Linked DNA regions of Colwellia sp. M166. The protein of the gene in region 1 interacts with the protein of each later gene in a pairwise test. Links are inferred from orthologs where the notes say so. Each region holds a gene or a part of one and is shown on either strand. Other genes may lie near its edges.

Region 1 (4,703 bases):
GATTACTTCAATTTTATTTGCTGCCAATGACGTTACTTGTAAACCGTTAGCTTTTAACGCTGACGTCAGTGATTGTTCGACAATATCCACTATGGGCTGTTGAGAAGAATATAACTGTGCTGGCTCATCAAGGCGGAGAATTTGTACAATGTGGTTTGAGCGACGTAAGTCGGTAAAACGTAATTGCACCTGTTTTTGTTGGTAAACATCACTGATACCGGTACTGAGCTCAGGACTAACAATGACATGTTTAATTGCTGTGCTACAGGCAAGCAGAAATACTGTAGTTGAACTGAAAAGTAAGAACTTAATTATTGATGATTTCATATGATACTCTTAAAGTAAATTAACGTTTTATAGCTGAAATGGTGACAAACTTGTCATTACTCGCGACAAGTTTTTCATTGCCAAAAATGCGTTTTAATTTTATATGATAGCCAAGCTGACGATTACCAATAATGCGCAACTCGCCCCCTTTTTTCAAGACTCTATGGCTGTCTTTAAACATCTGCCAAGCGATATGATCTGTGGTGGCGGTTTGTTGATGAAATGGTGGATTGCATAAAATAACATCGACGCTACCGCCCTCAACACTGGTTAAACAGTCATTTATTTGAAACTGACATTGCTCAAGGGTTGAGGGTAAGTTTTTCGTCAGGTTTAGTTTGGCTGATGCAATTGCCATGTAAGATTCATCAATAAAGAGCATATTTGCAGTCGGCTGTTTTGATAATACTTGTAAGCCAATGACGCCATTACCACAACCAAGATCAATAACTTGAGCACCTGCTGCAACGTCAGGCAGGTTTTGCATAAAATAGCGCGCACCAATATCAAGCTTTTCTCTGGCGTAAACGTTGGTGTGATTATTAATGGTAAACTCTGTGTTCTCTAATGGCCATGAGCTAAGAGAAGAGGCCAATAACGCTTTTTCATTATCTAATTGACTAAACACTAAACGCGCTTTCTTTACCGCTAGTGAAGTTTTGGTCGTGCCTAAATAATTTTCAAATAGCTTCAGTGTTGAACTATGAATTTCTTTTGCGCGATCAGCGGCAATGAATATTACTTCTTGGGAGAGTTGCTGCTTAATTTGACTTAATTGATAACATAACAATGTTTTGCTTTTAGGAATTTTGAACAACACGATACTGATGTCTGAAGGCAAATCGTCTAAGCTTGTTAGTAAGGTTAGGTTTTCATTTGATATGCCATTTTGCTGAAAATTATACTCAATACCTTGGTGGCTTAAAAATGAGTCGTTAACGCAATAAAGTTGATGTTGAGCTAAGTTGCAGCTTAAAGCGCCAAAACTATCATTAAATATTAAGATTTTATGTTTAGCGGATGTTAACTGCTCTTGTTCTAAGTAATTCAGCAGATATTCATCTGCGGCATCCCAAGCCTGTAAACTACGGTTCACTTGTCCGGTTGGGAATCGATCGAGGAAAAGGTTTTTGTCATTGATTATAAAAGGGCTGATCATAGCGATAAATACTTAGTTGGCGTGGCTGATATTGTGACAAAGTTTATCATTGTGGGCCAGTTAATTGCAGGTTTTATCGAGATAATGCGATTAAAACAGAGCGAGTGAGTGGCAAAGTGATGAATAAGGAGCTTATTGGTTTGAAAATACTTTTACCTGACGCTGATATTACTTATATTGAAAATTTTTATGCTAAAGATGAAGTATACAAACTTTTTCATCAGTTAGCGCAAACAGTAGCTTGGCGACAGGATGATATTCGAATGTTTGGTAACATCATGAAAATACCTCGGCTGCAAGCTTGGTATGGTGATCATAACTTACATTATCGTTATTCAAATATGACCTTGATAGCTAAGCCATGGACAGCGAGTTTATTATCCTTAAAAGCAAAGGTTAGTGATTATTGCCAGCATAACTTTAATGCGGTGTTAGCGAATATGTATCGTAACCAACATGATAGTGTTGGCTGGTATAGTGATAATGAGCCTGAGCTAGGTAAAATGCCGGTAATCGCCTCATTATCTTTTGGTGCAAAGCGTGACTTTCAGTTAAAGCATATTAAAACTCAAGAGAAAAAAACCTTATTCTTGATTCAGATAGTTTGCTGATCATGCAAGGCGAGACACAAAACTACTGGCAACACTGTGTACCAAAAAGAACTCGAATAATAATGCCGCGGATTAACTTAACTTTTCGAAAGATAACGCGCTAAAGTCACTTTTTTAGCCATAATTAGAAGATAAAAATATTAAAAATAACGCTGTCAGCCGTCTAGATAGATGGCATAATTACTGGCAACGACTAAAATTAAAGATGATCTATAACTCGATCAATCTTAGGGAAAATAATATGACAATAGAAGCTGTTATCGAAGAAAAATTACTGTCTGCTTTCTCACCACTTCACCTCGACGTAATAAATGAAAGTCATCAACATAATGTTGCACCGGGCAGTGAATCGCATTTTAAAGTTATTATCGTTTCGCAAGACTTTGAAGGTGAACGCTTAATTAAGCGCCACCGTGCAATTAATGCCCTATTAGCGACAGAGCTTGCTGATAGTATTCACGCCTTAGCGCTACATACCTATACTGAAAAGGAATGGAAAACTTATTATGCTGAGAATACGCCGCTTTCACCTAAGTGTTTAGGTGGCAGTAAAAAAATAAGCTAAATTATTCCCACACCCTTGGGAAGCCATCCGTTATTTCACTTCAGCCGTTAGTTTGATGACTGAAGTGATAAATACGTCAATTTTTACATAATACAATATTCATAAAAATGCGTGTTGAAAAACATTAAGCTAAGAGCTCAGTTTTGATTAAATAAAAGCTGTTAGAACTTTTACGGATAGTAATAAATAATAGAAATGTTAACTTTTATGGTAAAGGTAAGAGATTAATTTTGCAAAAAACTGACTAAAACCGGTAATATTTTATAAATATTAACCAATACTGTCGGATATTGTTACTGGTCGCACCTCATAAAAGGTAAAGCAAGAGTAAACTAGTCGGCAAAATTATATGCAGACTTTATATTTAAACAGTAAATTTAAGCTTGATTAATTTTAATTAAGTATTTTTAAACTCAAATTGTTGCTTTACATAATCTGTTACTACGATACGGTTATTGAGTGTTGCTAGTTATCATTATTACAGAGTGACGTTAAGAAGGTATAGTTATGGTTATTAAGCCAAAAATTCGTGGTTTTATTTGTACAAATGCTCACCCTGCCGGTTGTGCTGCACATGTTAATGAGCAAATTGCTTACGTTAAAAGTCAGCCTCAAGCGAGTACTAAACCAAAAAATGTTCTGGTTATTGGTGCTTCGACAGGGTATGGCTTGTCATCTCGAATTACTGCCGCTTTTGGTAATGAAGCTAAAACATTGGGTATTTTCTTTGAAAAGCCGCCTACGGAAAAGAAAACCGCCTCAGCGGGTTGGTACAACACAGCAGCCTTTCAAGCGGCGGCAGAAGAAGCCGGTTTATGGTCAAAAAATATCAATGGCGATGCTTTTTCTCATGAAATTAAAGCTAAAGCGATTGAAACGATTAAAGCTGAGTTAGGTGAAATTGACCTGATTGTTTATAGCTTAGCCTCACCACGCCGTACAGATCCTGACACCGGTGAGATCTATTCTTCAACACTAAAACCTATTGGTGAAAGTGTTACCACGAAAAATTTAAATACCTCTAAACGTATTATTGACTCAGTGTCAGTGGAAGCGGCTTCAGAAGAAGAAATACAAGGTACCATAGATGTTATGGGTGGCGCTGACTGGGAGCTTTGGATTAAAGCACTTAGTGATGCAGGTGTATTAGCTAAGGGTTTCAAAACTGTAGCTTATACCTATATTGGCAAAGAATTAACTTGGCCTATCTACGGACATGCAACCATTGGTCGCGCGAAAGAAGACTTAGATCGTGCTTCAACGGCCATCAAAACTTCAACCGCTGATATTAAAGGTGAAGCTTATGTTACCTCACTTAATGCGGTAGTAACGCAAGCCAGTTCAGCCATTCCAATTATGCCGTTATATATTTCAGCGATGTTTAAAGTGATGAAGGCTGATGGAACTTACGAAGGCTGTATTGAACAAATTCAAGGCTTATTCAGAGATAATATCTACGGTGAAAACCCAGTTATTGATGAAGCAGGACGCTTGCGTCAAAACAATAAAGAGCTTGAAGATAGTGTGCAAAAACGTGTTACGGATATCTGGAATACGGTCGATAGCGATACGATTGATCAACTTACCGATTACGTTGGCTACCATCAAGAATTTTTAAAATTATTCGGCTTTAGCGTTGCAGGTGTTGACTATGAGTCAGACATTAGCCCTGAAATTGTGATCAATAACTTACTTTAATATGCTACAGGTATTAGCTTAATCTTATGATAATCACTGCTCATTACAGAGACATTGATTGACAGATATTATTAAAAAAACCGACCAATCGTCGGTTTTTTTAATATTCAAAGTACGTTATATAGACGGTTAATTAACCTCAGCTCGGGATAAGAATTAATTAAATTGAACTAAGTGCCCGTTCCACGATCCGATCTTTCGACCAAGAAAAAACAGAAAGATAATAAGGAACGGGCATGAATAAACTAGTTGAAATATTCTGTGATGTCGATGATTTTTGTCGCGTATTTATCCCACAATGGGAGAAACAATTAATTGCTGATGGAAGTATCAAGCGAAATCG
Region 2 (3,600 bases), 3.4 Mb from region 1 along the record:
ACAAACTCCATTAATCCTTGGTTGGCTCGACATAACGCACCTGAATAGCTGTAGGCGTCAGGATCGTTTTGGGCAAAATGCTCTAATTGACGAATGTCTACTTTACCTACTAAGGCTGAAATATCTTGGTTGTTATCATCGCCAGGCTCGGTTTTAGCGACCGCAATTTGGTCAAGAATAGAAGGGTAAATTTTTATCACTTCAAATTTGCTGATATCGCCTTTGAATTCATGCAAACGCTTTGCGATCCAAGGTGACATGATAGTACTGAGGTATCGGCCTGGAATATTGTATTCTTGTTGCAAAATTTTACCGTCAGTATGAGCATCAAATAAGCAAAAGGGATGATCGTTGACCGGACTGCGCTCGCCGTTCGCACTCAGCACATAAATGGGCTCTTGCTGGATTAAGGCTTTTAATTTTTCAGCCAATGACGATTTCCCACCGCCAACAGGGCCGAGTAAATAAAGAATTTGTTTCTGTTCTTCTAAGCCCTGTGAGGCGTGAGTTAAATAAGCAACAATTTGCTCTATTGCTTCCTCCATGCCATAGAATTCTTTAAATGCTGGGTAGCGGGCAATGACGCGATTGGAGAAAATTCGGCTTAAACACGGTTCATTCGAGGTATCTATCATTTCTGGCTGACCAATGGCCTTTAATAAACGTTGCGCGGCACTTGCGTAAGTCATGGGGTCATTGCGACATAAACTAAGGAAGTCTTGTATTGAATAGCACTCTTCTTGTGCCTCATCGTAGCGTGATTGGAAATGTTGGAATATGCTCATAACCGCCTCCAGAAAATAATTCGTTCTGACTGAGCTGATAATTAGATCATACGAGAAATGTGACTTATCAAGCTCGATATAATAATTAGACCGCCTTTTACCTATTATCACTTTAAGTTTAGATGTAAATTTTAGAATTGGTTAAATAATAGTAAAGAAATTGTCAAAAAATATTGTTCAAGATGAAGTTATGTTATTGAATTTACATTTTAATTAAATGTCCAACGGTTGAAATTTAGGACAAAAAAAAGCCAGAAAAAAATTCTGGCTTTTAAAAGTAGAATTACACTACATAAGCAATATTAAGCGAAGTTTGCCGCCGCAAAATCCCAGTTAGCTAGTGCCCAAAAACCTTCCATGTAGCTTGGGCGAAGGTTACGGTAATCAATGTAGTAAGCATGTTCCCATAAATCTACTGTGATCAGTGGTGTAACACCTTCATCAGTTAATGGTGTAGCTGCATTTGAAGTATTAACGATAGCAAGGCTGCCGTCAGCGTTTTTCACTAACCAAGTCCAGCTAGAACCAAAGTTATTGATAGCGCTATCAGTGAATTTTGCTTTAAATTCTGCAAATGAACCAAAGTTTGCATTAATAGCGTCTGCTAATGCACCTGTTGGCTCGCCGCCGCCGTTAGGGCTTAAGCTATTCCAGTAAAAAGTATGGTTCCAAATCTGTGCAGCATTATTGAAAACACCTGCAGAAGATGATTTAACGATATCTTCTAAAGACTTTCCTTCGAAATCAGTACCTTCGATAAGACCGTTTAATTTTACAACATACGTGTTGTGGTGCTTACCATAGTGAAACTCTAAAGTTTCTTGTGAAATATGTGGTGCAAGTGCATCCATTGCATATGGTAGTGCGGGTAATTCGATAGCCATTATATTCTCCAGAGAGTGATTATAAAAAATTATTCTAATGCAAATTTAAAGAAGTAGTTTGTTTTTTTCTAAAACCTAGTAAACTACTCGGGTATTAAAGCTTACATAGTTTACTCAAGTATATAGGTATTACCATAGGTTTTATCAAGGCTATTATGTTTTAATATATAAATTTTTTGCTTTAGTATTTATTGTTCTGTTTATTTTGTCAGTTTTACTTTAAGTATTGAGCACCATAAGTATTAATTTTTGAGGTTATTATGGACACTATCGAACGTATTAAAGAACAAATCAGTGACAACACTATTCTCCTTTACATGAAGGGTTCACCAAAGTTACCTAGCTGTGGTTTTTCTTCACAGGCTTCTCAAGCGCTAATGTCGTGTGGTGAAAAGTTCGCTTATGTTGATATCTTACAAAATCCTGATATCCGTGCTGAATTACCAAAATATGCTGACTGGCCAACATTCCCACAACTATGGGTTGATGGCGAGCTTGTTGGCGGTTGTGACATTATTATGGAAATGTATCAGCAAGGTGAATTACAAACCTTGATCACTGAATCTGCCGCTAAGCATGGCTCAGAAGAAAGTTCTGAATAGCTATTGAATTATCACTTAACGCCACCATACTAGGTGTTGTTAACGTTAAATAACCCAGGTTGTTTTGAACTATCAATATCTGACTTGTGTTAGATTTGAACGTTCGATAAACCTAAACAATTATTTTAAAAATTGGAGAATATAATGAGTGTATTAGTAGGTCGTTCAGCACCAGACTTTACCGCAGCAGCAGTTTTAGGTTCAGGTGAAATTGTTGAAAGCTTTAACCTAGCACAAGCTATTAAAGGTAAAAAAGCCGTAGTATTTTTCTACCCACTTGATTTTACTTTTGTATGTCCTTCAGAGTTGTTAGCATTCGACCATCGCATGGAAGAATTCAAAAGCCGTGGTGTTGAAGTTATTGGTGTTTCAATCGATTCACAGTTCTCTCATAACGCATGGCGTAACACAGCGGTAAACGATGGTGGTATTGGTCCAGTTCAATACACTTTAGTTGCTGATGTTAAACATGAAATTTGTAAAGCGTATGACGTTGAGCATCCAGAAGCTGGCGTTGCTTTTCGTGCTTCATTCTTAATTGATGAAGAAGGTAATGTACGTCATCAAGTGGTTAATGACTTACCACTAGGTCGTAACGTTGATGAAATGATCCGTATGGTTGATGCTTTACAATTCCATGAAGATCACGGTGAAGTTTGTCCTGCAGGCTGGAACAAAGGTGATAAAGGTATGACAGCAACTACTGAGGGTGTTGCAGCTTACCTTACGGATAACGCAGATAAGCTTTAATATTTCAGCAAAACTGTTTGTTTTAAAAAGCCGCTTCTTGCGGCTTTTTTGTCTTTGCAATTTATTGGAAGCTCTATGAATTCATTGAAAAGTTGGATTTTATGACTATGCTAAAATAAAGCGCATGGTTATTTATACCAAGTCTATTAAGTTTGTTCCCACTCAGCGCTTATCAGCGTTTTGAGAACAATGATCATTTTGTGAATATAGTTATTCTATAGGTAAGAAATTATCGACGGTTATCGAACCGCTGGTAAGCTCCCGAAGGGTGATTTTAACAGGCTTACCGGCCGCGTTATTGATTTCGATAAGGTTCTCACAGGGATGTGAGTCATTAGAACAACGCAGGAGCAGTTGTCGAGAATAACCCTTACCTTCAATCAATGCCTTGCCTCTAAACCTTTTGAATTTCACTGAATGGGAAGAAACTTAGTAGAATTGGTCTTAGTCTATCTATCACTTAATGTCGTTTACGAGAGTGAGCTTAATTTGTTTAGTTTTGCTATCAGACAGACGATATGCAAGCGAATTAATACCATAAGGAATTAAGGTGTTTTATCCTAAAATTATTTATGAAAA

What was found. Proteins that work in one complex are often made in the same cells at the same time.
Region 2: the proteins of FGD67_RS05630 (region 1) and FGD67_RS20695 interact in binary tests that used the Escherichia coli proteins (3 or more experiments, as listed by UniProt). The link is inferred for Colwellia sp. M166 from one-to-one orthologs.

The regions. Positions count from the first base shown.
Region 1 is NZ_CP040755.1:1,244,988-1,249,690, reverse strand. The notes cover bases 1,014-4,000. They hold FGD67_RS05630 (BolA/IbaG family iron-sulfur metabolism protein), read left to right. Parts: upstream 1,014-2,338; coding sequence 2,339-2,662; downstream 2,663-4,000. Other genes in these bases: fabV (enoyl-ACP reductase FabV), read left to right, coding at 3,170-4,000; FGD67_RS05640 (methyltransferase), read right to left, coding at 1,014-1,486. In the rest of the region: FGD67_RS05645 (YajG family lipoprotein), read right to left, coding at 1-327; more of FGD67_RS05640, read right to left, coding at 347-1,013; more of fabV, read left to right, coding at 4,001-4,360. UniProt on the Escherichia coli protein: Transcriptional regulator that plays an important role in general stress response. Has many effects on cell morphology, cell growth and cell division. Acts by regulating the transcription of many genes, including dacA (PBP-5), dacC (PBP-6), ampC and mreB.
Region 2 is NZ_CP040755.1:4,604,176-4,607,775, forward strand. Bases 858-3,600 are described here. They hold FGD67_RS20695 (Grx4 family monothiol glutaredoxin), read left to right. Parts: upstream 858-1,929; coding sequence 1,930-2,271; downstream 2,272-3,600. Other genes in these bases: sodB (superoxide dismutase [Fe]), read right to left, coding at 1,088-1,669; FGD67_RS20700 (peroxiredoxin), read left to right, coding at 2,416-3,021; FGD67_RS20705 (hypothetical protein), read left to right, coding at 3,572-3,600. Outside these bases: FGD67_RS20685 (PrkA family serine protein kinase), read right to left, coding at 1-785. UniProt on the Escherichia coli protein: Monothiol glutaredoxin involved in the biogenesis of iron-sulfur clusters.